One region of the Chromobacterium vaccinii genome, then DNA from elsewhere that is predicted to be linked to it. Evidence: predicted binding sites of a transcription regulator. Region 1 holds the regulator's gene; each other region holds the start of a gene.

Evidence for each region. Region 1 encodes sigma-54, which starts transcription at its own class of promoters, with help from an activator protein. Its sites were predicted from a motif close to CTGGCACGCTTCATGCTT; they were not measured.
Region 2: glnA (type I glutamate--ammonia ligase) is a predicted target of sigma-54. The motif match lies at 7,839-7,856, and genes of this name have one in related genera.
Region 3: BKX93_RS01110 (nitrate/nitrite transporter) is a predicted target of sigma-54. The motif match lies at 4,377-4,394, and genes of this name have one in related genera.

The regions. Positions count from the first base shown of each region.
Region 1 is NZ_CP017707.1:1,612,889-1,623,032, reverse strand. Features, by position in the region: gene rapZ (RNase adapter RapZ) at 1-36, opposite strand, end outside; gene hprK (HPr(Ser) kinase/phosphatase) at 17-973, opposite strand; gene ptsN (PTS IIA-like nitrogen regulatory protein PtsN) at 966-1,427, opposite strand; gene hpf (ribosome hibernation-promoting factor, HPF/YfiA family) at 1,552-1,884, opposite strand; gene BKX93_RS07390 (RNA polymerase factor sigma-54) at 1,952-3,352, opposite strand; gene lptB (LPS export ABC transporter ATP-binding protein) at 3,356-4,084, opposite strand; gene lptA (lipopolysaccharide transport periplasmic protein LptA) at 4,081-4,638, opposite strand; gene lptC (LPS export ABC transporter periplasmic protein LptC) at 4,628-5,197, opposite strand; gene BKX93_RS07370 (KdsC family phosphatase) at 5,194-5,718, opposite strand; gene BKX93_RS07365 (KpsF/GutQ family sugar-phosphate isomerase) at 5,765-6,742, opposite strand; gene BKX93_RS07360 (cation:proton antiporter) at 6,854-8,824, shown strand; gene BKX93_RS07355 (AsmA family protein) at 8,909-10,144, opposite strand, start outside.
Region 2 is NZ_CP017707.1:1,901,520-1,911,663, forward strand. Features, by position in the region: gene BKX93_RS08775 (ribosomal protein uL16 3-hydroxylase) at 424-1,557, opposite strand; gene BKX93_RS08780 (FKBP-type peptidyl-prolyl cis-trans isomerase) at 1,699-2,178, shown strand; gene BKX93_RS08785 (phosphatase PAP2 family protein) at 2,243-2,989, opposite strand; gene prmC (peptide chain release factor N(5)-glutamine methyltransferase) at 2,993-3,814, opposite strand; gene mgtE (magnesium transporter) at 3,822-5,261, opposite strand; gene mtgA (monofunctional biosynthetic peptidoglycan transglycosylase) at 5,483-6,169, opposite strand; gene aroE (shikimate dehydrogenase) at 6,172-6,993, opposite strand; gene BKX93_RS08810 (rhodanese-like domain-containing protein) at 7,199-7,651, opposite strand; gene glnA (type I glutamate--ammonia ligase) at 7,923-9,341, shown strand; gene BKX93_RS08820 (DUF4124 domain-containing protein) at 9,462-9,929, shown strand; gene glnL (nitrogen regulation protein NR(II)) at 10,051-10,144, shown strand, end outside.
Region 3 is NZ_CP017707.1:236,125-246,268, forward strand. Features, by position in the region: gene BKX93_RS01080 (CgnE/CgnB domain-containing protein) at 1-77, shown strand, start outside; gene BKX93_RS01085 (hypothetical protein) at 74-334, opposite strand; gene BKX93_RS01090 (hypothetical protein) at 418-747, opposite strand; gene BKX93_RS01095 (alanine/glycine:cation symporter family protein) at 1,019-2,521, shown strand; gene BKX93_RS01100 (ANTAR domain-containing response regulator) at 2,622-3,212, shown strand; gene BKX93_RS01105 (CmpA/NrtA family ABC transporter substrate-binding protein) at 3,222-4,328, shown strand; gene BKX93_RS01110 (nitrate/nitrite transporter) at 4,617-5,819, shown strand; gene nirB (nitrite reductase large subunit NirB) at 5,830-8,286, shown strand; gene nirD (nitrite reductase small subunit NirD) at 8,298-8,612, shown strand; gene BKX93_RS01125 (nitrate reductase) at 8,597-10,144, shown strand, end outside.

The DNA of each region.
Region 1 (10,144 bases):
GGAACCGGACAGGCCGCTAATCAATATCAGGCGCATTTTCCTGGTCTCGCAAGAAATTGGTGTGGCGTTCGATGAATTCGCGGGTGCTGTCGATGCCGCGCAGCTGCAGGATGTAGTTGCGCACGGCGGCCTCCACCAGCACCGCCAGGTTGCGGCCGGCGGCCACGGGCAGCACCACCTTGCGCACGGTGACGCCGATGATGTCCTGAGTTTCCGACTGGATGTTCAGCCGGTCCAGCGCCTGCATCGCCTGGTCGTTGGCCTTGACCAGATGGATGATCAGTTTCAGCACCTTCTTGGGGCGGACCGCGGTCTCGCCGAAGATGGTGCGGATGTTGAGGATGCCGAGGCCGCGCACTTCCAGGAAGTCGCGCAGCAGTGGCGGGCAGCGGCCTTCGAGCGTGTCCGGGCCGATGCGGTATAGCTCGACGGCGTCGTCGGCCACCATGCCGTGGCCGCGGGAGATCAATTCCAGCGCCAGCTCGCTCTTGCCCATCGCGGAGTCGCCCATGATCAGCACGCCGATCTCGAACACGTCGAGGAACACGCCGTGCAGCACGGTGGACACCGCCAGCGCGCGCGCCAGGTAGATCCGCAGCACGTCCATCAGGTACGGGCTTTCCAGCGTGCTGCACATCAGGGGCACGTTGTGGCTGTGGCAGTAGTCGCGCAGCAGCCGGGGCACTGGCTGGTTGTTGGTGACCATCACCACCGACATGCTCTTGTGGAACAGCTGGTCCAGCGCGGTCTTGGCCGCCGACTGCTCCAGCTTGTTAAGGTAGTCGACCTCGGCGAGGCCCAGCACCTGCACCCGGTTGGGGTGGATGAAGTTCAGGTGGCCGACCAGGGCCAGCGTCGGCCGCTGGTCGTCGTTGCCGATCACGTTGTCGGAGCCGCCGGTGCCGGCGACCCAAGTCAGATTCAGCTTCTGCTGGTTTTCCTGATACAGCCGGCGCACGGTGATGCTAGGCATGGGGCGTCCATTCGCAAAGCAGCTTGTACAGGTCGTCGCGCGCGCCGGCGCCAAGCATCTGCTCGCGCATCTGGCGGCTGGAGAACAGCTGCGCCAGCTCCGACAGCACCTGGAGGTGCAGGTCGGTGGCGTGCTCGGGGACCAGCAGCACGAACAGGCATTGCACCGGCTTGCCGTCCGGCGCGTCGAAGGGAATGGGCGCCTTCAGGCGGATGAACACGCCGGTGGCTTCCTTGAGGCCGCGCGCGCGGCCGTGGGGAATGGCCACGCCCTGGCCGAGTCCGGTGGAGCCCAGTTTTTCACGGCTGAACAGGCTGTCGAAAACCTCGCTGCGGGCGATGCCGCGGGTGTTTTCCACGAGCAGTCCCACTTGTTCGAACACCCGCTTCTTGCTGGCGACGTCCAGATCCAGCAGGATATGGTCCGGGGTCAGGATCTTGCCGATGAGAGTCATGTTGGAGTATGCATGCGGCTCTTGGGGTGAAACTGTGAATTCTACGTTGCCTTGATAGTACTGAAAACCGGCAAGCGCAAAGAAAAACGGGAACCGTGAGGCTCCCGTTGTCTTCAGTCCGGCCTTACAGCGAGGCCTGGGCCTGAGACGCTTCGCCCGAGCCCGTCGCGCGGTGTTCGGTCAGCTTTTCCTTGTACTTCAGGACTTGGCGGTCCAGCTTGTCCATCAGGACGTCGATGGCGGCGTAGAGGTCGGCCTCGGAAGCTTCGATGTGGATGTCCTTGCCGGACAGGTGCACATTGACTTCAGCCTTCTGGACCAGCTTGTCGACCGACAGGGTGACGGAGATGTCGATCACGTGGTCGACATGGCGGGTAATGCGCTCGAGCTTGTTCTCGATGTATTCGCGCAGCGACGGGGTGACTTCCAGGTGCAGGCCAGTTACTTTGAGGTTCATACCCTAGCTCCTTCTGGTGTTGACCACCCGGTCGGGTTGCCGGGCGGCATTGTATTCTTGAGGCGCCCTACAGCGCCTTGCGCAGATTCACCGCCGGAATCTGCATGGCTTCACGATACTTGGCTACGGTGCGTCTGGCAACCTGTATTCCCTGCTTGGCCAGCGCGTCGGCGATGGCGCTGTCGGACAGCGGCTTCGCGCGGTCCTCGGCGTCTATCATGCCGCGGATGTGGGCCTTGATCGCGGTGGCGGAGCACTCTCCGCCGCTTTCAGTTTCCAGCGAACTGCCGAAGAAATACTTGAGCTCGAACAAGCCCCGCGAACAAAGCAGGTATTTCTGGCTGGTGGATCGGGAAACGGTGGATTCGTGCAGGCCCAGTTCTTCCGCGATGTCCCGCAGGATCAGCGGGCGCATCGCCACTTCGCCGTGCTCAAAGAACGATTGCTGGCGCTCAACGATAGCTTCCGCCACTTTGAGTATGGTGTCAAACCGTTGCTGGATGTTCTTGACCAGCCAGCGCGCCTCCTGCAGCCGGCCCGACATTTCGCCGCCGGCGCGCTGGTCGGCCAGCATGCGCTCGTACAGCCGGTTGACGCGCAGGCGGGGCATCGCCGCGCGGTTGAGCTCGGCCGCCCAGCGGCCGCGCAGCTTGCGCACGCTGATGTCGGGAATCACGTAATGGGTTTCGCCGTGGCCGAAGCCGGTGGCCGGGTGCGGGTTGAGGCGGGCGATCAGCGCCTGCGCGCCGCGCAGCGCCGCGTCGTCGCAGCGCAGCAGCTTTTTCAGCCGGGCGTAGTCGCGGCCGCCGAGCAGGGCCAGGTGCTCGCGGACGATGGCCAGCGCCAGCGCGTGCTCAGGCTCGACGCCGGGCAGGCGCTGCAACTGCAGCGTCAGCGATTCGGCCAGCGAGCGCGCGCCCACGCCGGCGGGGTCGAACTGCTGCAGCAGCCTGAGGCCCACCGCCAGCTCGTCGACTTCCAGCTCCAGTTCCAGCGGCAGGTTGCCGGCCAGCTCGTCCAGCTGCAGCGGCAGGTAGCCGTCGTCGTCCAGTTCCTCTATCAGCAGGCGCATCACCGCGCGGTCGCGGTCGGAGAGGGCGATTTCGCCCAGTTGCGTCAGCAGGTGCTCGCGCAGACTGACCGGGCAGGGCACGTTGAGCATGGGGTCGAAGTCATTGTCGTCCCCCTTGCGGCTGCCGGCGCCCCAGTCCAGCAGTTCGCCGGCGCCGTCGTCGCGGCTGTCGGCGTCCTGGGCCTCGGCCGGGCTTTCCTGCTGTTCCGCGCTGTCGGGAGCGGCTTCGCCGTCGCGGGGCTCGTCGCCGCGCTCCAGCAGCGGATTGTCCAGCAGGAAGCGCTCCACCTCCGTCTGCAGGTCCAGTGTGGACAGTTGCAGCAGCTTGATCGATTGCTGCAGCTGCGGCGTCAGCGTCAGTTGCTGGGATACCTTGAGCTGAAGGGCCTGTTTCATCGTTTACAGATGGAAGTGCTCGCCGAGGTAGACCTCGCGCACTCTCTCGTTGTTGACCAGTTCTTCCGGCTCGCCGGAGGCCAGCACCGAGCCGTCGCTGATGATGTAGGCGCGGTCGCAGATGCGCAGCGTCTCGCGCACGTTGTGGTCGGTGATCAGCACGCCGATGCCGCGCTCCTTCAGGAAGGAGATGATCTTCTGGATGTCGATCACCGCGATCGGATCCACGCCGGCGAAAGGTTCGTCCAGCAGGATGAAGCGCGGGCGGGTGGCCAGCACGCGGGCGATCTCCACCCGGCGGCGCTCGCCGCCGGACAGCGACAGCGCGTTGCTGTCGCGCAGGTGGCCGATGTTGAGGTCGTCCAGCAGCAGGTCCAGCTCTTTTTCCAGCTCCTTGCCCTTGAGGCCGGAGATTTCCAGGATGGCGGCGATGTTCTCTTCCACCGTCATGCGGCGGAAGATGGACGCTTCCTGCGGCAGGTAGCCGAGGCCGAGCTGGGCGCGCTGGTGGATCGGGTAGTGAGTGATGGACGCGTCGTCCAGGCGAATGTCGCCGTCGTCGGCGCCGATCAGGCCGACGATCATGTAGAAACTGGTGGTCTTGCCGGCGCCGTTGGGGCCGAGCAGGCCGACGACTTCGCCGCTCTCGATGCTGAGCGACACGTCCTTGACCACGGTGCGCTTCTTGAAGCGCTTTTTCAGATTGGTGACGGTGAGGATGCTGTGCTTCATTGCGCGGCGGCTCCGGCGGCGGGTTTGGCGGCCGCCGGTTGCGACGCGGTGTTCTTCGGCTGCAGGATCACGGTGGTGCGCCCGCCCTTGCCGGCGTTGGCGCCGCCGCCCATCACCTGGTAGACCTCGCTCTGGGTGTCGTAGGTGATCACGTTGCCGATCACGAGGTCGCCGTTGCGCTTGACGCGGGCGTTGCCGGTCAGCACCGCGAAGTGCTTGGCGCTGTCGTAGTCCAGCTTGCTGGATTGGCCTTCGATCCAGCCGCTGTTGTTGTCCAGCTTCTGGCGGAAGGTGACGATGCGGCCGGTAGCCTGCAGCGTCTGGTTGCCTTGCGGGTCCTGGGTGGCTACCACCTTGTCGGCGTTCAGGCGCAGCGTGCCCTGGATCACCACCACGTTGCCGGTGCAAGTGGAGACGCCCTTGGTCTGCTCCATGGTGCAGCCGTTGTCGCTGGTGATTTCGATGGGCTTGGTTTTGTCTGCCTGTTCGGCGTGAGCCAGCGCGGAGGCGGCCAGCAGCAAGCCGGCCAGCAGGATGCGGGAGTTATTTGGCATAGACGATCTTGGTCTTGGAATACAGATTGAGCAGGCCCTGCGACTCCAGATAGCTGAAGCCGATGGAGTTGGCGACCGAGTTGCCTTGGTAGATCACCGACGGCGCCTTGGAGCTGGCGAAGCGCTTGCCGGTATCGACGAACATCGCGCTGCTGACCAGCCGGGTTTCGGGCTGCTTGCTGTCTGCGGGTTTGATCAAAACGACTTTCTTGTCGAAGTAGGCCTGCTGGCTCTTGTTGTTGTAGCGGCCGGTCTCGCCGGTCACATGGTATTGCAGCACGCCCTGCTGGTACTGGTACAGGTCGGGGTTCTCGAAATAGGCGTCGGGCTTGCCCGGATACTGCCACATGCGGGTGGCGATCAGCCGGTCCATCAGCTTGCCTTGCTTGTCGTAGCGGGTGGCGATCATGTTTTCCGCAACGTACTCGGGCTTGTCCGGATCGAGTTCGCGGCGGTGGCTGTCCCAGCGCGAAATCTGGTCCAGCCATATCGTCAGCAGCGCGGTCAGTCCGATCAGCAGCACCGGGAACAGGCGATGGGAGCGCAGCAGCTTGATCATGCCAGATACCGGGCGAGCACGCCTTCGAACGTGCCCTGGGCCTGCATGATCAGCTCGGCCAGCTCGCGCACCGCGCCATGGCCGCCGGGGTTGCCGGTCACGTAATGGCAATGCTGGCGCACCTGCGGGGGGGCCTCGGGCACCGCGACCGCCAGGCCGACCCGGGTCAGGATGGGCAGGTCGATCAGATCGTCGCCGATGAACGCGCATTGCTCGGCGGACAGGCCGGTCTTGTCCAGCAGCTCGGCCAGCGCGACTTTCTTGTCGTGGACGCCGCCGTAGTAGTGATCGATCTTCAGCGCCTGGGCGCGGTGCTCGACGCAGCGGTCGGCGCGGCCGGAAATGATGGCCAGCTGCACGCCGGTGCCTTGCAGCAGGCGCAGGCCGAGGCCGTCCTGCACGTAGAACGACTTGCTCTCTTCGCCGCGGGCGTCGTAGTAGATGCGGCCGTCGGTCATCACGCCGTCCACATCCATGATCAGCAGTTTCACCTTGCGGGCCTGCTCGGAAATCATACGCATTGCTTGATCCTTGCCGCCGCCAGTCGCTGGGACTGGCCGGCTGGTTTTAAAACACGCCGGCGCGCAGCAGGTCGTGCATGTGCAGCACGCCGGCCAGCTTGCCCTGGGCGTCGACGACCACCAGGCTGGTGATCTGGTGTTGTTTCATCAGGAAGCCGGCTTCGGCCGCCAGCTTGTCCGGCTGGATGGACCGCGGCTTGCGGCCCATCACCTCGTCTATCTTCAGACTGTAGACGTCCACGCCTTTTTCCAGCGTGCGGCGCAGGTCGCCGTCGGTGTAGATGCCGTGGAGCGTGCCGTCGGCGTCGCCTACCGCGACCATGCCCAGCCGCTTCTGCGACATTTCCAGCAGCGCGTCCTTCAGCAGCGTGCCCGGCGCCACCCGCGGCAGATCGCCGCCAGCGTGCATCAAGTCCTTTACATGCACCAGCAGGCGCCGGCCCAGGCTGCCGCCCGGGTGGGACAGCGCGAAATCGCTCTGGCCGAAGCCGCGCGCCCCCATCAGCGTGACGGCCAGCGCGTCGCCCAGCGCCATCTGCGCGGTAGTGCTGGTGGTCGGGGCCAGGTTCAGCGGACACGCTTCGCGCTCGACATGCGTGTGCAGCAGGATGTCCGCGGCCTGGGACAGCGTGGACTCGGACCGGCCGGTCACCGCGATCAGCTTGCCGCCCTTCAGCTTCAGCGCCGGCAGCAGCGACACCACTTCGGCCGACTCGCCGGAGTTGGACAGCGCGATCACCACGTCGTCGCCGGTGATCATGCCCAGGTCGCCGTGGGCGGCCTCGGCCGGGTGCACGAAGAAGGCCGGCGTGCCGGTGCTGGCCAGCGTGGCGGCGATCTTGCGCCCCACGTGGCCGGACTTGCCCATGCCGGTGACGATCACGCGGCCCTCGCAGGACAGGATGATCTCCACAGCCTCCAGGAAGTCGCCGTTCAGGCGTTCGGCCAGAGTGTTCAGCGCGGCCGCTTCTTCATGCAGCACTTCGCGCGCCGTTTCCAGCCGGCTGGTGTGATTTTTTTCCATAAGGCAAAAGTATATCAAAGGTTATAATCGATTGACGCGGGTGCTGGTGCAAGTTTTGCTTGGCGGTCGTGTTTTCCGTTGCCAATCTTTTCCCTGGAGTCCCGATCGCCGATGCATTCCATGGCCCCCATCGTCCTTGTCCTGTTGGCCGCCGTGCTGGTAGTCACCTTGTGCCGAAGCCTGAAGGTGCCGGCCATGCTCGGCTATCTGGTGGTGGGCTTCCTGACCGGCCCGGGTGTGATGAACCTGATCCCGCAAGGCAAGGAAACCGCCTTTCTCGGCGAAATCGGCATCGTATTCATGATGTTCAGCATCGGCCTGGAGTTCTCCCTGCCCAGGCTGAGGGCGATGCGGCAACTGGTGTTCGGGGTGGGATTCGCCCAGGTGGCGCTCACCATGCTGCTGGTGGCGATGGCCATCGCCTATCTGACCGGCAGCCCGCTGACAGGTTTCGCCATTGGCGGCGCATTGGCGATGTCGTCCACCGCCATCGTCAGCAAGCTGCTGGCGGAAAGGTTGGAGCTGAACCATCCGCACGGCCAACTGGCGATAGGCGTGCTGCTGTTCCAGGACATCGCCGTGGTGCCGCTGCTGATCATGCTGCCTGCCTTCGCCGGCGGCAGCGACACGCTGTGGCTGGACCTGGCCAAGGCGGGCGGCAAGGTGCTGGTGGTGCTGGCGCTGCTGCTGTTCTTCGGCCAGCGCCTGGTGCGGCCGTGGTTCCACCTGGTGGCGCGCCAGCGTTCCGGCGAGCTGTTCATGATCAATGTGCTGCTGGTGACGCTGGGCATCGCCTGGATGACCGAGCTCTCCGGCCTCAGCCTGGCGCTGGGCGCCTTCGTCGCCGGCATGCTGATCTCCGAAACCGAATACCGCTACCAGGTGGAAGAGGACATCAAGCCTTTCCGCGACATCCTGCTGGGCTTTTTCTTCATCACCGTGGGCATGAAGCTGGAGCTGTCGGTATTGTTCGGCCGCTTCGGCGATGTGCTGTTGCTGTTGGCCTTGCTGCTGCCGCTGAAACTGGCGGTGGTGTTCGGCCTGGGACGGCTGTTCGGCCACCGCTCCAACGACGCGATGCGCTCGGCGCTGGCGCTGGCGCAGGGCGGCGAGTTCGGCTTCGTGTTGCTGTCGCTGGCGCTGAGCCTGAACCTGGTGGCCGCGCCCATGGCCCAGGCGGCCATCGCCGCCATCCTGATCTCGATGCTGGCGGCGCCTTTCCTGATCATGCACGGCGAGCGCATCACCCGCCGGTTGATCAAGCAGGACTGGATGCTGCAGTCGCTGGATCTGCACCAGATGCTGGTGGCCAGCATGGGCAAGGACGACCACGTGCTGATCTGCGGCTACGGCCGCAGCGGCCAGGCGCTGGCCCGGCTGCTGGAGGCCGAGAAGATCAATACCTTCGCGCTGGACATGGATCCGGAGCGGGTGCGCGAGGCGGGGGAGGCCGGCGATCCGGTGGTGTTCGGCGACGCCGGCAAGAAGGAGGTGCTGCTTGCCGCCGGCCTGATGCGGGCCAAGGTGGTGGTGGTGACCTTCGCCGATACCCACGCCGCGCTGCGCATCCTGCATGCGGTGCGTGAAGTGAGGCCGGAGCTGCCGGTGATCGTGCGCACGATAGACGACAGCGAGATGGACGTGCTGCGCCAGGCCGGCGCCGACGAGGTGGTGGCGGAGGTGATGGAGGGTAGCCTGATGCTGGCCTCGCAGGCGTTGCTGGAGGCGGGCGTGCCGCCCAGCCGCGTGCTGCGGCGCATCCGCGCGGTGCGGGAGGAGCGCTACGACCTGTTCCGGGGCTTCTTCCGCGGCAGCAGCGACGAGACGGAGAGCCTGGAGGAGTCGCTGGTGCCCCGTTTGCTGAGCGTGCAGGTGTGCGGCGGCGCGGCGGCCATCGGCCAGCCGCTGGGCGCGCTGGGCCTGGCCGGCCTGGGCGTGGAGCTGAAGGCGATCCGCCGCAATCGCGTGCGCCGCACCGATTTCGACGACAGTTTCGAAATCTCCCCGGACGACGTGATGGTGCTGCTGGGCACGCCGGAACAGCTGGCGCTGGCGGAGTCCCGGATACTGCAGGGCGATTGAGCGCGGCAGGGCGGTGATTGCGCGAGAGGCGCGCCGGCAACGAAAAGCCCCGGGAAACCGGGGCTTTTCGTTTGAGCCTGGGGCTCAGGGCAGGATGGTGGTGATCTGCTTCTGCAACTGCTGTTTCAGCGCTTGCTGCTTTTCGCCCTCGGTCTTCTTGCCCTTGACTAGCGCGTTGAAGTCCAGCGCGTACACCGGCGAGTTGAGCGGGCCGGTGATCTTCAGCGGCACGTTGACGCCTTTCAGCCGGACGAACTCCTGCGGATTGGCCTGCACGTCCATCGTATAGTCGACGATGCTCTGCTTCAGGTCCACCTTGCCGCCGCCGTTGACGTTGACCAGCTGCGAGGCCAGCTTCAGGTCCTGGCTGCGCGCTACGCCGCTGTCCAGCTTGAAGCTGGTGGACAGGGTGGAGAAGGTCGTCTTCTGGTCGTTTTGCGCGGCGGCGTTCCACTCTTTGAGCTCGGCCGGCAGGTTTTTCAGCGCGGCCACCAGGTCGATGCCGGTCAGCGCGCCGTTGTTCAGACTGAAGGAAGCGTCGCCGTTGAGCGTGTTGCGCAGCTCGGCGAAGGACTTGCCGTCGGCGTTGATGTCGATCTTGCCGTTGCCCTTGCCGTCCAGGCGGTTGAAGTTGAACAGGTCCGCCAGCAGCGGGCGGATCTTCATGCCCTGCAGCGTTTGCTTCACTTGCAGATGCGGCACGTCGCGCCGGCTCAGCGAAGCGTCGCCCTGCAGGCGGCCGTCGTAGATGTCGGCGGACATCTGGTCCAGCTCCAGCGCGCGCGGATTGATGCGCACATTGCTGGTGATGTGGTTGATGCGGAAGCGGCCCATCGCCAGCTCGCCTATCGCCACCTTGCCGTTCAGGTCGAAGAAGTCCAGCCAGTCCAGCGGGATTTCATTGGTGTTCTGGAAAATGGCCACCGGATCGCCCTGGGTTTCGGGCAGGTAGCGGTTCAGGTCCAGCTTGCCGATGGACAGCATCGCTTCGTGGCGCGGCTTGATCAGGCCGTACTGGCTCAGCGTGGCCGACACGTCGGAGCCGTCCAGCTTGCCGGCGACGCGCAGATTGAAGCGCGGCTCGTCGATGTCGCCGTCCAGCGCGCCTTCCATGCTGGCCACCAGGCGGCCGCGCGGCAGCGCCGGCGTGGTGATGGTGCTGGTCAGCTTCAGCGGCTGCATCAGCAGCTGGTTCATGCCGGCCAGCGACAGCGGCGCGTTCAGCTTGACGTTGACCTTGCTGGAGCCGGCCAGCCAGTTGAACTCGCCGTCCAGCTTGTCGGCGTAGAGGCCGCTCTCGCTCAGCTTCAGATTGTCCAG
Region 2 (10,144 bases), 290 kb from region 1:
AGCCGGAGCGGAAGCGGCCGGAGCGGAAGCTTCAGCTGCCGGAGCGGAAGCGGCCGGAGCGGACGCTTCAACTGCCGGAGCGGAGGCTTCAGCCGGAGCTTCTTTTTTACCGCAAGCGGACAGGGCTACGGCCAGCAGGGCAGCAACGAGGAGCGACTGTTTCATTTTTTCTTTACCTTTGAGGATAAGTTGAACAAGACGTCAGTTATCGCACGGTCTCGACAATAAGCCGGGCGACTGAAAATCCATCAGTGAGCAAATTGTATCACGAAAAAAATGGCTGTATAGAGGGCAAAAATCTAAAAAAACAACAATGCCAAGCACAGACTGACATGTGTCCGCCCAAGCATTAAAACGGGCGTTTACCCCCTGGATTCAGCCTTCCATCGCGTTGCTTGAACGATACAAGCAAGAAAACTGTTGTTATTCTGCTACATTTGCCGAAAGATGCCAATAACCTGACAGATAACCATCGTACAGCGCGTCCATCATATCGGCGGAATAGCGGCCCGCTTTCAGCCTCCGCCGATTGCCGAAGTGTTGCCAATCGGCAAAATCACCATCGGAAACGTCCACTTTCTCGCCGTTGCAGTAGACGCAGGCATCGCAGAACAGGATCTGGCTCTTGCGGTCCAGCTCCAGCCCCCGCTCGGCCAATGCCTCGGCGAACGCGTCTTCGTCCAGTTCGTCTTCCGGCGCGTCATAGAACACATGCGCCTTGGGCTCGGTCAGATAGTGGCCGAGAAAATCGCAGACCGTGTCCTTGTCCCAGCGGATCTGCGACAACAGGCCAGCCACCTGCCCTATCATCTCGTCGCCTATCCTCGCCGGATCGGCCTGCAGCTTCAGGTCCGGATCGGCATAAACGCCGTCCAGGCAGACGCGGTCCTGCAGATAAACCAGGAATTGCGTCGCCAGCTCCTGCGCCGGCGGCGCGCGGAAACCGATCGAGTAGGTCATGCCGGGCTCCAACGCCACGCCGTAGTGCGCGCAGTGCGGAGGCAGGTACAGCATGTCCCCGTGCTCCAGCACGAACTCCTGCTCCGTGCGGAAGTCCTTCAGCACCCGGATCGGCGCGTCCTCGATGAAGTCATCGTCATGCTGGGAGGAAATCTGCCAGCGCTTCTTGCCACCCACCTGCAGCAGGAACACGTCGTAGGCGTCGAAATGCGGGCCGACCGTGCCGCCAGGCGGAGCATAGCTGATCATCAGATCATCCAGCCTGGCATAAGGGATGAAGTTGAAACGCCACAGGATGTCGTCGATATGCGGCAAGTGATGGTTGACGCCTTGGACCAGCAGCGTCCAGTCGGTGTCAGCCAGCCGGCGGAAGCGCGAGGGACGGAACGGGCCACGCTCAAGGTGCCACTTGTCCTTCTTGTACTCGATCAGCCGCGACTCGGCGTCGTCGCGCTGCGCCAGCTCGGACAGCACCGAAAAATCGACGTGCGGGCCGACATCGGTCAACGCGCCGCGGATCAACAGAGGTTTCTTGTGCCAGTATTCGGCGAGGAATTGTTCGGGCGACATGCCGCCCAGCAAGTTTGTGGTATTCATCAGCTTTTACGGGCTCAGCCGCCCGTCTATGGTTTACAATTACGCCAGCGGACGCGCGAGCGTCCTATCTTGCGGTGGAAGGAACACCCTCGGGACCGTCCCTGTCAAGTTTTTTTACCATCCATCACGGATATCCAACTCATGCAAATCGCCAAAAACACCATCGTCACGATCCACTACGAGATGTTTGACGTCGACAATAACCTGCTCGACAAGACCGAAGAGCCGATCAGCTACCTGCACGGCGGCTACGATGGCATCTTCCCTCTGGTGGAAGAGGCGCTGGAAGGCAAGAATGTCGGTGAATCCATCGACGTGAAGCTGACCTCCGATGACGCGTTCGGCGACCCGGAAGAAGAGCTGATCCGCGTGGAAGATCTGGAAGTGTTCCCGGCCGACGTCGAAGTCGGCATGGTATTCGAAGCTGACGATCCGGAAACCGGCGAACTGCTGCTGTTCCGCGTCACCGACATCGCCGACGGCAAAGCCGTCGTCGACGCCAACCACCCGCTGGCCGGCCAGAGCATCCGCTTCTCCGCCAAGGTGGTGGAAGTGCGCGCCGCCAGCGCTGACGAAGTCAGCCACGGCCACGCCCACGGCGAACACGGCCACCACCACTGAGCGGCAGCGGCGATTCATCGCCCTGTCTGAAAAAGCGGCCTCCGGGCCGCTTTTTTATTCGCGCTCAGTGCCCGCGCCGGGCAAAGCGCCAGAATCCGGCCAGCACCACCCCGCCCGCGATCGCCGCGCGCAGCCAATATTCGGCGAACACGCCGCGCTGCCCCAGCAGCCAGGCCTGCGCGCCGGCCAGCAACACCAGCAGGATCAACTCCGCCGTGCGGGAGATGTCTCGCGGCCAGCCATCCGGCCAGGCAAAACGCAGCGCGAGCCTCATCGCTCCCCAGCCCAGCAGCGCGCCCACCGTCAGATCCAGCGGCCAGTGCACGCCGATGGCGATTCTGGACAGCATCACCAGCCCGGCCAGCGGCAGCCATGCAGCCGCCCTGCCCCAGCCTATGCCGCGCCAGGCGAAGGTGGCCAGCGCGGCCGAAGCCATCGCGTGCCCAGACGGGAAGGAGCCATTTCCGGGCAAACGATCCAATAAGTCCACCATGCCCTGCGGCAGTACTTGCGGCGGCCTGGACACGTCGAAACCGGCCTTCAGCAGCACCGCCAGCGCGATGGCGGCCGCGCCGCCGGCGATCAGCGCCGGCAAACGCCGCGGCTCGCGCCAGCACAAGGCCAGCATCAGCGCCAATGCGGTCGGCCAATCGCCGAACACGCTGAAAAAGCGCCACAGCGGCGCCGGCAGGTGGTGCAGCAGCGGATGCAGGAACAGAAACAGCTGACGATTGGCCTGCGGCCAGGCCGCCAGCGCCGCGCTCAATACCGCCAGCAGGACGGCCGGCCAGAATCGACGAAGCACGACCATCGCTCAGCCCGCCTTGCGCCCGACGGTGATGCGGTCCTGGCCGGCCAGGTCGCAAATAGTTTCCACCTGGCTCAAGCCGGCGGCGGAAAACAACCCCCGCACCGCCTCGCCCTGGTCGTAACCGTGTTCGACCATCAGCCAGCCGCCGTCGGCCAGCCGCCCCGGCGCGTCGGCGGCGATCTCGCGCAGGCAGGCCAGGCCGTCGGCCTCGTCGGTCAGCGCGCCGCGCGGCTCGAAGCGCAGGTCGCCTTCGGCCAGATGATGGTCGTCGCGCTCGATATACGGCGGGTTGGAGACGATCAGGTCGAAACGCGCGTCCGCATCCAGCGGATCGAACCAGCTGCCCAGCCGGAAATCGACCCGGGCGGCCAGCGCGTCGGCATTGCCGCGCGCGACGGCCAGCGCGTCGGCCGAGACATCCACCGCGCCCACAACCCAGTCCGGCGCTTCCAGCGCCAGCGTGACGGCGATGATGCCGCTGCCGGTGCCCAGGTCCACCGCCCGCGCCGGCGCGGTCCGGTCGACGCGGGACAGCGCCTGCTCAATCAGATGCTCAGTCTCAGGCCGCGGAATCAGCACTCCCGGGCTGACCTGGAAATCGCGGCCGTAGAATTCGCGCGCGCCGAGCAAATAAGCCATGGGCTCGCCGGTCAGGCGGCGCGCGGCCAGCGCGTCGAAGGCGGCCGCGACGTCGTCCGGCAGATCCCGTTCGGGATGGCCGATGATGGCGGCGTGGGTCAGGCCGGGCCAGGCATGCGTCAGCAGCATCCGGGACTCCAGCCTGGGCAGGAGGTGGCGCCGCAGCGCCTGTTCTATGGTCGGCATGGTTCTATTACAGCAGGAACAGGGTGGCCAGCCCCAGGAAAATCAGAAAACCGCCGGAATCGGTGCAGGCGGTGATCAATACGCTGGAGCCCAGCGCCGGGTCCTTGCCCAGCTTCTGCATCAGCGTCGGGATCATCACCCCCATGGTGGCGGCCAGCATCAGGTTCAGCGTCATCGCCGCCAGCATCACCAGGCCTAGCGACACGCTGCCGTACAGCAGCCAGGCCACCACGCCGATGACGCTGCCCCAGGCCATGCCGTTGATCACGCTGACGCCCAGCTCCTTGCGCCACAGCCGGCCGGCCTGGCCGACCTGCATCTGGCCCATGGCCAGCGCGCGCACGATCATGGTGATGGTCTGGTTGCCGGAATTGCCGCCTATGCCGGCGACGATGGGCATCAAGGCCGCCAGCGCCACCAGCTGGGCGATGGAATGTTCGAAGGCGCCGATCACTCGGGAGGCGAAGAAGGCGGTACAGAGGTTGATCGCCAGCCAGGACCAACGGTTCTTCACCGAATCCATCACCGGCGCGAACAGGTCTTCCTCCTCCTTCAGGCCCGCCAGGTTCAGCATCTCGCTGTCGGACTCCTCGCGGATCACGTCCACCATCGCATCCACGGTCAGCCGGCCCAGCAGCGCGCCGCGCTCGTCCACCACCGGCGCGCTGACCAGGTCATAGCGCTCGAAGGCCTGGGCCGCGTCCACCGCCGGCTCGTCCGGATGAAAGCTCACCACCTCGGTGGCCATCGCCTCCGCCACCAGCGTGTCCGGATCGGACACCAAGAGCTTGCGCACCGACAGCACGCCCTTGAGCAGGCCGGCGTCATCGGTGACGAAGATCTTGTCGGTCTGGCCGGGCAGATCGTCGAAGCGGCGCAGGTAGCGCAGCACCACTTCGCAGCTGACGTCGGCGCGTATCTTCACCAGCTCGAAATCCATCAGCGCGCCGACGCGGTCGTCGTCGTAGGACAGCACCGCCTGCAATTGGCCGCGCTCTTCCTCGTCCAGCCGGCCCATCGCCTCGTACACCACCTGGCGCGGCAGGTCCGGCGCCAGCTCGGCCAGTTCGTCGGCGTCCAGCTCGTCCAGCGCCGCCACCAGCTCGTCGGGCTCCATCACCTCGATCAGCGACTCGCGCACCGCGTCGGACACTTCCAGCAGCACCGCGCCGTCGCGCGAGGGATCGGTCAGGTCCCAGGCCAGCAGCCGGTCTTCCAGCGGCAGCGCCTCCAGCACGTGGGCGATGTCGGCAGGGTGCAGTTGGGACAGTTTCTGTCCCAGTTCCAGCAGATTGTGTTGCGGCGCCTGCGGATCGGCGGCGGCTTCGGCCGCGTCCTGACGCGTAGCAAGATGTTCAAGCTGGCGCTGGCGCTCGATCAAGCGCTGCACCAGGCCCAGGCTTTCCTGCAGACGATCGGCGGATTGTTGCTTGTAGGCAACCGTCATGCACGTCTCCTTCCGCCCACTGGGCGCGCGAAGGGGGCCGACGGTGTGAGGCGGGATTTTATAGAGTGATACGGGATTCGATTAAGGGATAACTGGGTAAGTCCATTGCGTTGGCCGCGGCGTGCCCGCGGCGCGCGAAAAGAAAGTCGCGATTGTAACATATCGTCACAAGCGGCTTCCACCCGCCGCCGCGGACAAAGCGGCGGGCCGGAACAGCGGGATCAGGGCAGCTCGACGTAGCCCATCCGGCGCTGGATGATGCGGGTCTTGCGCGCCAGGCCCGGCGCGCCGCGGTGCTCGTCGTAATAGCGCGGATTGGGCACCATCGCGGCCAGCTTGGCGGCCTGGGACGACGACAGGCGCGAGGCGCCGGTGCGGAAGTAATAGCGCGAGGCGGCCTCGGCGCCGAACACGCCGTTGCCCCACTCGATCACGTTCAGGTAGATCTCGTAGATGCGGCGCTTGTCCAGCACCGACTCCAGCATCACCGTGATCAGCGCCTCCTCCAGCTTGCGCCACGGCGTCTTGCCGCTGGACAGGAACAGGTTCTTGGCCAGCTGCTGGCTGATGGTGGAACCGCCGGCGACGATCTTGCCCTTCTGCAGATTTTTCTCGAACGCCGCCTCGATGCCGTCCCAGTCGAAGCCTTCGTGGTCGACGAACTTGGCGTCCTCGGACGCGATCAGCGCCCGTTTCAGATTCGGCGATATCTTGTCGTACGGCACCCACTTGTGGCGCAGCTCGGCCTCGGGGTCGTCCTGCTGCAACCTGGCCAGCTGCTCGTTCATGAAGGAACTGGCGCCGGGATTGTGGTCGCGCCAGTAGACGATATGGCTGAGCACCCACAGGTTATACAGCAGAAAGGCGGCCACCAGGGCCGCCAGGATCTTGAACAGGATGCGCGTCATGCTCAGGCCAACACTTCCCTCAGCATATTGGTCACCTTGCGCGTCTCGGGCTGCACGCCGCGCCAGATGGAGAACGACTCGGCCGCCTGCTCCACCAGCATGCCCAGGCCGTCGGCCAGCATGCCGGCGTTTTCGCCTTGGGCGCGCTGCAGGAACGGCGTCAGGCCAGCGCTGTACACCATGTCGTAGGCCAGCGTGCGCGGCGTGAACACGCCGTGCGGCAGCGGCGGCATTTCATTGTTCAGGCTGGTGGATGTGGCGTTGATGATGATGTCGAAGCTGCGGCCTTCCAGCGCGGCGTAGCCGACCGCCTCCACCTTGCCGTAGCGGGCGAAATGGTGCGCCAGCGCCTCGGCCTTGATCACGGTGCGGTTGACGATGGTCAGGCTGGCCGGCTTCTGCTCCAGAATGGGCTCCAGCACGCCGCGCACCGCGCCGCCGGCGCCCAGGATCAACACGCGCCGGCCGGCGATCGGGTAATCCAGGTTTTCCACGATGTCGCGCACCAGGCCGACGCCGTCGGTGTTGTCGCCGTACACCTTGCCGTCGCGGAAGGCCAGCGTGTTCACCGCCTCGGCCGCGCGCGCTCGCTCGGTCAGCTCGGACGCGTAGCGGAAAGCGTCGCCCTTGAACGGCAGCGTGATGTTCAAACCCTTGCCGCCCTTGGCTGCGAATTCGCCCACCACCTCGTTGAAGCGGCCGATGTCGGCGAACAGGCGCTCATAGCTGATGTCCTCTCCGGTGGCCCGGGCGAACTCCTCGTGGATGAACGGCGACTGGCTATGGGAGATCGGGTTGCCGATTACGGCGTAACGGTCGGTCATGTCCGGCTTTCCAAAATGCGATATGTTTTGTGCGGCCAAGGAACCGCCGACAAAGGCTCCCGGCGCGCCCTGAAACCGGGCGTGCGCCCATCGGGAACGCGCTGCGCGGCGCGCCATGGCTTTGTCGGCAGATCGAAGCTGCGGGTTCACCCCACACTTTGCCGCTTAACGCCGCAAACTTCAACCGCCTCGGACAAGGGAACAATCAGCCCTGCACCCACGGCAGGCCGCGCCAGCGCCAGCCGCCGACCGAGTTGCGGTGGCCGTCGCCGTCGCGGTCGCCCTCGAAGCCTTCCAGCACGTTGTACACCTCGCTGTAGCCGTTGTCCGCCGCCAGCCGCGCCACCTGGTCGGAACGGGCGCCGGAACGGCAGATCACCAGCAACACAGCCTCCGGGTCGACCTGGTGGGTCAGCTGGGCCAGAAAGTTGGGATTCGGCTCCATGCCGGGATAGCTGCGCCATTCGATGTTCACCGCGCCGGGCACGGTGCCGACGAATTGCCACTCGGCGTGGCTGCGCACGTCCAGCAGTACCGCCTTGGGCAGGCCTTGCATCAACTCATAGGCCTCGTCGGGCAGCACGGCTCCGCTGTAGGACAGGCTCAACTGTTCGGCGCGCTGGTGCGCAGCCTCCAGGATCAGGTTCATTCTGCTCATCTGTTTTCCTCCTGCAACATTCCGGGCTTATGTTGGCGATTATCGACCCACCCGGCATGGCTGGCAAATTGCACCATATCGGTGCGCCGCCCGGACCGAGGCACCAGATTGGTTCAAGTCCAGTCATTCCAGCCGGCTGGATAAGCCAAAGCGGCTATGACACAATGCAGCAGCAGCGTTTCAGAGGCTGGCACGCTTCCTGCTTACCGGGACGTACCAAAATTTTCACGCACTTGCCCTTGGGTGCACGTTGCCTTCCAGGAGATAAAACATGGCAGTAGCCGACGTAGTCAAACTGATCCAAGAAAACGACGTCAAATTTGTCGATCTGCGCTTCACCGACACCCGCGGCAAAGAACAGCACGTCTCCATCCCGGCGCATGTGCTGCTGGAAGACGCCGACGAGTGGTTCGAGCGCGGCCACGCCTTCGACGGCTCCTCCATCGCCGGCTGGAAAGGCATCCAGGCTTCCGACATGCTGCTGATGGCCGACCCGGCCACCGCCCGCCTCGACCCGTTCTTCGACGAGCCGACCGTGTTCATGCACTGCGACGTGATCGATCCGGCCGACGGCAAGGGCTACGACCGCGACCCGCGCTCCATCGCCAAACGCGCCGAAGCCTACCTGAAGGCATCCGGCCACGGCGACACCGCCTACTTCGGCCCGGAGCCGGAATTCTTCATCTTCGACAGCATCACCTGGGGCGCCGACATGTCCGGCTGCTTCGTCAAGATCAAGGCCGAGGAAGCCGCATGGGCGTCCGCCGAGGAATTCGAAGGCGGCAACATGGGCCACCGTCCGGGCATCAAGGGCGGCTACTTCCCGGTGCCACCGGTGGACTCCTCGCAAGACATCCGCTCCGCGATGGTGCTGCTGCTGGAAGAGCTGGGCGTGCCGGTTGAAGTGCACCACCACGAAGTGGCCACCGCCGGCCAGAACGAGATCGGCACCAAGTTCAGCACGCTGACCCAGCGCGCCGACTGGACCCAGATCCTGAAGTACGTGGTGCACAACGTCGCCCACAGCTACGGCAAGACCGCCACCTTCATGCCCAAGCCCATCGTCGGCGACAACGGCTCCGGCATGCACGTCCACCAGTCCATCTGGAAAGACGGCAAGAACCTGTTCGCGGGCGAAGGCTACGCCGGCCTGTCCGACACCGCGCTATACTACATCGGCGGCATCATCAAGCACGCCAAGGCGCTGAACGCGATCACCAACCCGGGCACCAACTCCTACAAGCGCCTGGTGCCGCACTACGAAGCGCCGGTGAAGCTGGCCTACTCGGCCAAGAACCGCTCCGCCTCGATCCGCATCCCGCACGTAGCCAGCCCGAAGGGCCGCCGCATCGAAGCCCGCTTCCCGGATCCGCTGGCCAACCCGTACCTGTGTTTCTCCGCGCTGCTGATGGCCGGCCTGGACGGCATCCAGAACAAGATCCACCCTGGCGACGCCGCGGACAAGAACCTGTACGACCTGCCGCCGGAAGAGGACAAGCTGATCCCGACCGTGTGCGCCAGCCTGGACGAGGCGCTGGCCGCGCTGGACAAGGACCGCGAGTTCCTGACCCGCGGCGGCGTGTTCTCCAACGAGTGGATCGATGCCTACATCGAGCTGAAGATGCAGGAAGTCAACCTGGCCCGCATGACCACCCACCCGGTGGAATTCGCGATGTACTACTCGCTGTAAGCAGAAAACGCGTCAATCGGAACGGCAGCCCAGGCTGCCGTTTTTCTTGCTCTCGCATAAATGACGCGACGGCCCGATTTGCTTATCATGCAAGGGCGATCCACACCCTGTATCCGGACGATGAAGACATTCGCACTCTGCCTGCTGCTCGCCTGCGGGGCGGCCCAGGCGGCCACCATCTACAAGTACGTCGACCCGCAAGGCAACGTCACCTACACCAATGTGCCGATTCGCGGCGCGCAGCCGATCAAGCTGAACCCGCTGTCCTCCTATCCCAGCCAGCGCGCCAAGAACAACGGCGCTTCCGCCGGCAAGCCCGCCGCGTCCGGCGGCTATCCCAATGTGGACGCCGACACCCAGAAGCAGCGCGACGGCGGCCGCAAAAAGATACTGGAGCAAGAGCTGTCCAACGAAGCCAAGGCGCTGGACGCCGCCAAGAAGGCGCTGGCCGACGGCAAGGCGGTGCGGCTGGGCGACGAGGCCCGCAACTACCAGAAGTATCTGGACCGGGTGCAAAAACTGCAGAACGAAGTCACCGACCGCGAAAAGAACGTCCAGGCTTTGAAGAAGGAGCTGGGCCTGCCATAGCCATGCGCACCATTATGGTGCACACTTGCGCCAGGATGCGCGCCCGCGCCCCGCGGCGCGGTCCTACGGGCTGGCGCGCTTATTGCTGCGTTCAGCGCGACACCACCATCCAAGCCATCCCATGACGATACCCAGCTTTGCCGGACTGGAGCTCCTGGACACCCCGGTGCTGATCTGCGACGCGGACGCCGCGCTGCGCTTCGTCAATCCCGCCT
Region 3 (10,144 bases), 1.4 Mb from region 1:
ACCTGGACTTGATCTTTTCCGGCGGCCGGCTGCGTTTCGGCGACAAGGTCTTCTTCGACGGCGGTTTCTCGATTTAGCTGAACACCGCGGTGAAGTCGTCGGGGATGTTCAACCGGTACTCTCCATCCGCCAGCACGAAATAACAATTCAGCTGGTTCGCGGCCTGGTCCGCGTCGGTGTCCAGCACGTCCCCGGGGACTTGTATGGTGTCGAAGACGATCACGCCGGAGTTGACGGTCTGGCCTGCCGGCACATCGAAAGCGTTTCCGGGCACGACGCGGATCGTGACGGCGGTGTTGTTGGTAAGCGGACAGTTGTTCAGCGCGAGCGACATGGCGGTCTCCGGAGCGGGGCCGGCGCGGAATGCGTCGGCTCGCTCCATGGACGCTGGCGGAGGGCGGACGTGAGGCCGCTTGCTCAGCCCGGGTCCAGCCGGCACGCCTTGCCGGTGCCGGCGAAGCCGCCGTACAGCTTCATCTGGTCCGGCGTCTTGCGGGAAATGAAGAAGCTGTCCGGCAGCGATTTGCCGGCCAGCGGCTTGGGCCAGGTCAGCAGGCCTTTCTCGTCCATATATCCCTTGAAGCTCTCGCCGCCGCGGAACACTTCCACCGTCTGGGTGCGGCGGTCGAAGCTGAACCGAATCTGATCGTCGCAGTGGTAGCTGGCCTGGATGCGTTGCGGCGGCTGGCAGCCGCTGAGCGCGGCCAGCAGCAGGCAGGCGGCGGACAGACGGAAGAGGGTGGGCATGGCTTGAAGCTTTCTACTGGGAGAACCGGGGGCACACTATACCATGCGCGGGCATGCCGCTCCGGCCTGGACCCGATGAGGCGCGGGCTTTGTCGGCGGATTGCCCGCGTTGGCGCGGCGATATTTATTTAGGGTATTTACTTTATTTTTACAGTAAACCATCTGGAAACATTCAGGCTTTGACCATTATCTTGCGGGTTCCGGTCGGACAATCGGCAGCAGGAATATAAAAACACGCCGATTGCATACCTTCGCTTACAAAGGAGAACCCATGGAGGAGTTGGTCAACGCCATCAACGGCGTGGTCTGGAGTCCGGCACTGATTTACCTGTGCCTGGGCGTGGGCCTGTATTTTTCGCTGCGCACCCGTTTTCTGCAACTGCGGCATTTCAAGGAGATGCTGCGCCTGATGTTCAATCGCCAGAGCAGCAGCGCGGGCGTGTCGTCGTTCCAGGCGCTGGCGATGACGCTGGCGGGACGGGTGGGCACCGGCAATATCGCCGGGGTGGCCACCGCCATCACTTTCGGCGGTCCGGGCGCGATGTTCTGGATGTGGCTGGTGGCCTTTCTCGGCGCCAGCTCCGCTTTCGTCGAGTCCACGCTGGGCCAGGTGTACAAGGAGAAGATAGACGGCCAGTACCGCGGCGGTCCGGCTTTCTACATCGAGAAGGGGCTGGGCATGAAGTGGTATGCCTGGCTGTTCGCGCTGACCACGGTGGTGGCCACCGGCGTGCTGCTGCCCGGCATCCAGGCCAATTCCATCGCCAACTCGATGCAGTCGGCCTTCGGCATCGCGCCCACGGTGACAGCCGCCGTGCTGGCCATCATGCTGGGCTTCATCATCTTCGGCGGCGTCAAGCGCATCGCGGTGTTCGCCGGAGCGGTGGTGCCTTTCATGGCGCTGGGCTACATCATCGTCGCCTGCGTGGTGATCGCGCTCAACATCGAGCAATTGCCGGGCGTGGTGGCGCTGATCTTCAAGAGCGCCTTCGGTTTTGAGGCGGGCATGGGCGCGGTGCTGGGCTTCGCCATCCAGTGGGGCGTGAAGCGCGGCATCTATTCCAACGAGGCCGGTCAGGGCACCGGTCCGCACGCGTCCAGCGCCGCGGCGGTCAGCCATCCGGCCAAGCAGGGCCTGGTGCAGGCGTTCTCGGTCTACATCGACACCCTGTTCGTCTGTTCCGCCACCGCCTTCATGCTGCTGATCACCGGCCAGTACAATGTCCAGGGGCCGGACGGCGCGGCGCTGTACACCGGCATTGCCGGCGTGGCTGCCGGTCCGGGCTATGTGCAGACCGCGATGGAAAGCATCATGCCGGGCTTCGGCTCGGTGTTCGTCGCGCTGGCGCTGTTCTTCTTCGCCTTCACCACCATCATCGCCTACTACTACATCGCCGAGACCAACATCGCCTTCATCAACCGCAAGGCGCGGCGGCCGTGGCTGGTGTTCGCGCTGAAGGTGGGGCTGATGGCGGCCACCGTCTACGGCACGGTGAAGACCGCCGATCTGGCTTGGGGTCTGGGCGATATCGGCGTCGGCCTGATGGCCTGGCTGAACATCATCGCCATCATCCTGATGCAGAAGCCGGCGCTGGCCTGCCTGCGCGATTACGAGGCGCAGAAGGCGCAAGGCGTGGACCCGGTGTTCCATCCGGAAAAGCTGGGCATCGTCAACGCCGCCTACTGGGCAGGCCGCCGCGCCGAGAGCAATCTGGACGAGGAGTCGAGCGGCCCGCCGCCGGGAGGCAAGCCGGAACCGGCCAAAGCCGGCTGATTCACGCAACGCCCGCTCACGCGGGCGTTTTTGCGTCGTCATGGCATTCGGGCATGGGGTTTGCTTTTATCTCCCGCAGACCCATTGCGCGAATGAGACCATGGACCCGTCCGCCCCCTTGAGGCTGTTGCTGGTCAACGATACCGACCGGCCGATGCGGCAGCTGCGCGACGCCTTCGCCGACGCCGGCTACCTGGTCATCGCCCAGGCCGACGGCGCGGCCGAGCTGCTGCGGCTGGCGGAGTCGGAGCGGCCGGACGTCATCATCGTCGATACCGAATCGCCGACGCGCGACACGCTGGAGCAGCTCGCGCTGATGGAGCGCTCCGCGCCGCGCCCGGTGGTGATGTTCGCCGAACACGGCGGGGTGCCCGCCATACAGGCCGCGGTGCGCGCCGGGGTCACCGCCTACATCGTCGACCACGTCTCCGCGGAGCGGCTGGCGCCCATCATCGACATGGCTAGGGTCAAGTTCGAGGAGGACGCCGCGCTGAAGCGCAAGCTGGCCGACATGGAGCGGCAGCTGGCGGAGCGCAAGCTGATCGAGCGGGCCAAGGGCATCCTGATGCGCCGGCGGCGGCTTGGCGAAGAAGAGGCGTACGCGCTGCTGCGCAGCCAGGCGATGAGGTCGGGCTTGCGCCTGGCCGACCTGGCTCTTCAACTGATCCACGCCAGCGAGCTGCTGGATTGAGAGGCCGCGATGCATGCAGATTATCCTGAAGACAACAGCTTGGCGCGGGTCCGCGTCGGCTTCCTGCCGCTGACCGATTGCGCGCCGCTGGCGGTCGCCTGCCGGCTGGGGCTGGACCGCATGAACGGCCTGGCGCTGCAGCCGCTGCGGCAGCCATCCTGGGCGGCATTGCGCGACCGCCTGCTGGCCGGGCAGCTGGACGCCGCCCATGCGCTGCACGGCCTGGCTTGCGGCATGCAGCTGGGCCTGGGCGGGCCGCAATGCGATATGACGGTGTTGATGACGCTGAACCGCAATGGCCAGGGCATCAGCTTGAGTCCGGGCCTGGCGGCGCAGCGGCGCGACGGTGCCAGCCTGGCCGACATCGCCCGCCGCTTGGGCCGCCCCTTGCGCCTGGCGCACACCTTTCCCGCCGGCACCCATGCGATGTGGCTGTATTACTGGCTGGCGGCTCAGGATGTGCATCCCTTGCGCGCCGCGCGCTGCGTGGTCATTCCGCCGCCGCAGATGGGCGCGGCGATGCGGACGGGCGCGCTGGACGGCTATTGCGCGGGCCAGCCCTGGCACGCGGTGACCGAGGAGCAGGGCAGCGCTTGCCTGGTCGCCGATAGCGCGGCCATCTGGCCGGAGCATCCGGAAAAGGCGCTGATCTGCCGCCGCGAGCTGGCCGATCGGCAGCCGCAGCTGGCCTCGGCGCTGATCGAAACCCTGCTGCTGGCCTGCCACTGGCTGGACCAGCCGGACAACCAGGAGCAGGCGGCGGCCTGGCTGGCCGAGGACGCCTGGCTGGGCGTGCCGGCGGAAACCATCCTGCGGCATTGGCGCGCGCACCCCTTGCAGGCCGCGCCGCTACGCTTCTTCGACGAGGGGCGGGTCAACTTCCCCGATCCGGCCGACACGCTGTGGTTTCTGTGCCAATACCGCCGCTGGGGGCTGTGGCGGGGCGATGGCGATCGGGACATCGCGCAGGCGATTTGCGGAACGGCGCTGTACCGCCAGGCGGCGGAGCGCTGCGGCGTCGCCTTGCCGGAATCCGACCGGCATCCCGCCCTGTTGATGGACGGGCAGGCGTGGCCGCCGCCCAAAACCGGTGCGGATTTGGCGGAAACGCACTGATGCGGTGCAGCAAAAACGGCCACGCCAGCTAAAACCGGGGCTTTCAGGCTGGCACGCGATTTGCGTTCCTGATCCCGGACGGCGCAACGGCGCGCCGCCGGACACATTCGGGCAAACGCCAACGTAGGTGATTGCCACTAGGGACAACGGCGTCCTCTCCTGTTCAGATACGGAGAGGACGCCGTTTTGTTTTGACTATCTGCGCGCGGACTGAATCCGCCGTTCCTGCCGATGGTCTGGCCGCAAGCCGGCCGGGCGGAGAGGGCGGACCGCGCGCCGGGAGCGATCATGAACCGTAGCTTCTGGCAGTCCGGGCACCGGCCTACGCTGGCTTGCGCCTTTCTGTACTTTGACGTGAGCTTCATGGCCTGGTATCTGCTGGGGCCGTTGCAGGTGCCCATCGCCGCCGCGCTCGGGCTTTCCACCCAGCAACGCGGCCTGATGGTGGCCACGCCCATCCTGGCCGGCGCTTTGCTGCGGCCGCTGATGGGCGCGCTGGCGGACCGCATCGGCGCCAAGCGCGCCGGCCTGCTTGGCCAGATCATCGTGATCGCCGCGCTGTTCGGCGGCTGGCTCGCCGATCTGTCCAGCTTCGGCGCGATGCTGGCGCTGGGCGCGCTGCTGGGCGTGGCCGGGGCCTCGTTCGCCGCCGCGCTGCCGCTGGCCTCGCGCTGGTATCCGCCGCAGCATCAGGGCGCGGCGATGGGCATCGCCGGGGCGGGCAATTCCGGCACGGTGCTGGCGGCCTTGTTCGCGCCGGCGCTGGCCATGGCTTACGGCTGGCAGAACGTGTTCGGCCTGGCCTGTGTGCCGCTGTTGCTGACGCTGGCGATTTTCGCCCTGTGCGCCAGGGAGGCGCCCGCCGCCGCCGCGCCGAAACGGTTGGCTGATTACCTGGCCGTGCTGAAGGAAAAGGACGCCTGGTGGTTCATGTTCTTCTACTCGATGACTTTCGGTGGCTTTTCCGGTTTCGCCGGCGCTTTGCCCGGCTATTTCCACGATCAATTCGGCTTCGACGCCAAAACCGCCGGGCTCTATACCGCCGCCTGCGTGTTTGCCGGCTCGGTGATGCGGCCCTTGGGCGGCATGCTGGCCGATAGGCTGGGCGGCACCCGTTCGCTGCTGGCGGTTTATCTGGCCTGCGCCTTGCTGATGGCTGCGGCCGCGCTCAATGCCGGCGGCGCGGGCGCGGCGCTGGCCCTGTTCGTGCTGGCCATGCTGTGCCTGGGCGCGGGCAACGGCGCGGTGTTCCAGCTGGTGCCGCAGCGCTTCGGCCGGGAGCTGGGCGTGATGACCGGCCTGGTGGGCATGGCCGGCGGCGTGGGCGGCTTCACCCTGGCGGCGGGCCTGGGCGCGGTCAAGCAGGCCAGCGGCGACTACGCGCCCGGTTTGTGGCTGTTTGCCGGCCTGTGCCTGCTGGCCTGGCTCAGCCTGGCCGGCGTGCAGCGGCGCTGGCGCGGCAACTGGGCGGCGGCCGCCGCCCGCGTGTGAGGAGACGGACATGGACATGGCCGAACTGAAAGACCGGGCCAGGCAGCGGCTGGTGGTGGTGGGCAACGGCATGGCCGGCATCCGCGCGGTGGAGGAGCTGCTGGCGCTGGCGCCGGATCTCTACGACATCACGGTGTTCGGCGCGGAACCGCATCCCAACTACAACCGCATCCTGTTGTCGCCGGTGCTGGCGGGGGAGCAGGCGTTCGGCGATATCGTGCTGAATCCGCCGGAGTGGTACGCTGAGCGGAGCATCGCGCTGCATATGGGCAAGCGCGTCAGCGCCATCGACCGGGCTCGGCGCGAGGTGGTGGCGGAAGACGGCGCCGTCGCCGGCTACGACAGGCTGCTGCTGGCCACCGGCTCCTCGCCGGTGATGCTGCCGATCCCGGGGCGCGAGCTGGATGGGGTGATCGGCTACCGCGACATTGCCGATACCGAGTACATGATGGAGGCCGCGGGCCAGAGGCGCGGCACGGTGGTGATCGGCGGCGGCCTGCTGGGGCTGGAGGCCGCCAACGGCCTGAGGCTGCGCGGCATGGACGTCGCCGTCGTCCATCTGGCCGACTGGCTGCTGGAACGCCAGCTGGACCGCCAGGCGGGCGAGCTGCTGCGCCGGGCGTTGGAGGCGCGCGGCATCCGTTTCCTGATGGGGCGGCAGACCGCCGCGCTGCTGGACGATGGCCAGGGCCGGGTGCGCGGCGTCCGCTTCCGCGACGGCGAGGAGATTCCGGCCGAGCTGGTGGTGATGGCGGTGGGCATCCGCCCCAACGCCGCATTGGCCGAGGCCGCCGGCCTGCATTGCAGCCGCGGGGTGGTGGTGGACGACACCTTGCAGACCTCGGACCCGCGCATCTACGCCGTCGGCGAGTGCGCCAGCCACCGCGGCGTGGCCTATGGGCTGGTGGCGCCGCTGTTCGAGCAGGCCAAGGTATGCGCCAACCACCTGGCGCGGCTGGGCGTGGCCCGCTATGGCGGTTCGGTGTCGTCCACCAAGCTGAAAGTGACGGGAATCGACCTGTTTTCCGCCGGCGACTTCATGGGCGGCGACGGCTGCGAGGAAATCGTGCTGTCCGACCCGGCCGGCGGCGTCTACAAGAAGCTGGTGCTGCGCGGCGACAAGCTGGCCGGCGTTTGCCTGTACGGCGACACCGGCGACGGTGCCTGGTATTTCAAGCTGCTGCGCGAGGGCCGCAGCGTGGCCGATCTGCGCGACACGCTGATGTTCGGCGAAACGGCGATAGGCGACGCCGGCGTGCAGGGCCAGAGCCGCGCGGCGGCGATGAGGGGCGAAGACGAGGTTTGCGGCTGCAACGGCGTGTGCAAGGGCGCCATCGTCAAAGCGATCGAGGACAAGGGCCTGCTCACGCTGGACGAGGTGAAGAAGCACACCAAGGCGGCCAGCTCCTGCGGCTCCTGCGCCGGACTGGTCGAGCAAGTGCTGATGAGCGTGGTCGGCTCCAGCTTCCAGGAAACGCCCAAGACCAAGGCAGTGTGCGGCTGCACCGGCCATAGCCACGCCGAGCTGCGCCAGGCGATACGGGAGCGCCATCTGCTGACCCACGCCGAGGTGTTCCATTTCCTGGAGTGGCGGACGCCCAACGGCTGCGCCAGCTGCCGGCCGGCGATCAACTACTACCTGCTGTCCACCTGGCCGCACGAGGCGGTGGACGACCCGCAGAGCCGCTTCATCAACGAGCGGGCGCACGCCAACATCCAGAAGGACGGCACCTTCTCGGTGATTCCGCAAATGAAGGGCGGCGTCACCACCGCCGACGAGCTGCGCCGCATCGCCGACGTCGCCGACAAATACCGGGTGAAGATGCTGAAGGTCACCGGCGGCCAGCGCATCGATTTATTAGGGATCAAGAAGGAAGACCTGGTCGATGTCTGGCGCGATCTGGGGATGAACTCCGGCCACGCCTACGGCAAATCCATCCGCACGGTGAAGACCTGCGTCGGCAGCGAGTTCTGCCGTTTCGGCACCCAGAACAGCACCCAGATGGGCATAGACCTGGAAACCATGCTGGCCAATATGTGGAGCCCGCACAAGGTCAAGCTGGCGGTGTCGGGCTGCCCGCGCAACTGCGCCGAGGCCGGCATCAAGGATGTGGGCGTGATCGCGGTGGAGTCCGGCTGGGAACTGTACGTGGGCGGCAACGGCGGCATCAAGACCGAGGTGGCGCAATTCCTGTGCAAGGTGAAGACGGCGGAGGAGGTGAAGGAGTACGGCGGCGCCTTCCTGCAGCTGTACCGCGAGGAGGCTTACTACCTGGACCGCACCGTCCACTATATCGCCCGCGTCGGCCTGGATTACATCAAGGCCCGCGTGGTGGACGACGCCGACAGCCGCCGCGCGCTGCACCAGCGGCTGCTGTTTTCCCTGCAGGGCCTGCCCGACCCTTGGGCGGCGCGCGTCGCCGGCGCGCAGAAGCGCGAGTTCATTCCCATCGCGGTCGAAGCCTGAGGAGAGTCGAGATGAGCATGGAAAACTGGACCAGAATCTGCGCGCTGGACGACATCCCGCGACAAGGCAGCCGCGTGCTGGCGTGGGAGGACGGCGACATCGCGCTGTTCCGCACTCACGACGACCAGGTGTTCGCGCTGCTGGACCGTTGCCCGCACAAGGGCGGCCCGCTCAGCCAAGGCATGGTGCATGGCCGCGCGGTGGCCTGTCCGCTGCACGGCTGGAACATAGACCTGGCCAGCGGCGAGGCGCTGGCGCCGGACGCCGGCTGCGCGCGCCGTTTCCCCGCCAGGGAGGAGAACGGCGCGGTATGGCTGGCGTTGTAGCGGGGAGGGACGAGGCGATGGACAAGACGGAAACCCGATCCACCTGCTGCTATTGCGGCGTCGGCTGCGGCGTACTGATAGAGAGCGAGAATGGCCGCATCACCGGCGTACGCGGCGATCCGGAGCATCCGGCCAATTACGGCCGGCTGTGCGGCAAGGGCCTGAGCCTGGCGGCCAGCGCCGCCAGCGACAGCGGCCGCGCCTTGTTTCCTGAAATGAGGCGGGGCAGGGATGAGCCGCGCCGGCGCGTCGGCTGGGATCAGGCGCTGGACGCGGCGGCGGACAGCTTCGCCGACATCATCCGGCGCCATGGCCCGGACGCGGTGGCGTTTTACGCGTCCGGCCAGTTGCTGACCGAGGATTACTACCTGTTCAACAAGTTGGCCAAGGGCGTGGCCGGCACCAACAATATCGACACCAATTCCCGGCTGTGCATGTCCAGCGCCGTCACCGCCTACAAGATGGCCTTCGGCGCCGACGGCCCGCCCACCTGTTACGAAGATCTGGAATCCGCCGGCTGCGTGTTGTTCGCCGGCAGCAATATGGCCTACGCCCACCCGGTGCTGTTCCGCCGGCTGGAAGACGCCAGGCGGGATTGGCCCGACGCGCGCTGGATCGTGGTCGATCCGCGCCGCACCGACACCGCGGCGATGGCCGACCTGCACCTGCAGATCCAGCCCGGCACCGACGTGGCGTTGTTCCACGGCATGCTGCACCACCTGATCTGGGAGGGGCTGATCGATGCCGGCTACATCGCCGCCCATGCCGAGGGCTTCGACGCGCTCAAGCGCATGGTCCGCGACTACACGCCGAAGATGGCGGCGGAAATCTGCGGCGCGCGGGCCGAGGACATCGTCACCGCGGCGGAATGGTTCGGCCGCAGCCCGGCCAGCCTGTCGCTGTACTGCATGGGCCTGAACCAGTCCAGCCAGGGCACGGCCAAGAACCTGGCGTTGATCAATCTGCACCTGGCGACAGGCCAGATCGGCCGGCCGGGCGCCGGGCCGTTCTCGCTGACCGGCCAGCCCAACGCGATGGGCGGACGCGAGGTGGGCGGCATGGCCACCATGCTGGCCGCGCACCGGGACATCGCCAATCCCGATCACCGGCGCGAAGTGGCCGCGCACTGGGGCGTGCCGGAGTCGCGGCTGTCTTCGCGCCCCGGTTTGCCTGCGGTGGCGATGTTCGAGGCGCTGGCGCGGGGCGAGATCAAGGCGGTATGGATAGTCTGCACCAATCCGGCCCACTCGCTGCCGGACCTGGCGATGGCGCGGCAGGCGTTGAGCCGCGCCGAGCTGGTGGTGGTGCAGGACGCTTTCGCCGAAACCGACACCACCGCTTTCGCCGACATCCTGCTGCCGGCGGCCAGCTGGGGCGAGAAAGAGGGCACGGTCACCAATTCAGAACGCCGCGTCAGCCGGGTGCGGGCCGCAGCGCCGCCGCCGGGAGAGGCCAGGCCGGATGGCTGGATCGCCGCCGAGTTCGGCCGGAGGCTGGCGGCGCGCCTGCATCCGGATGAAGCCGACCATTTC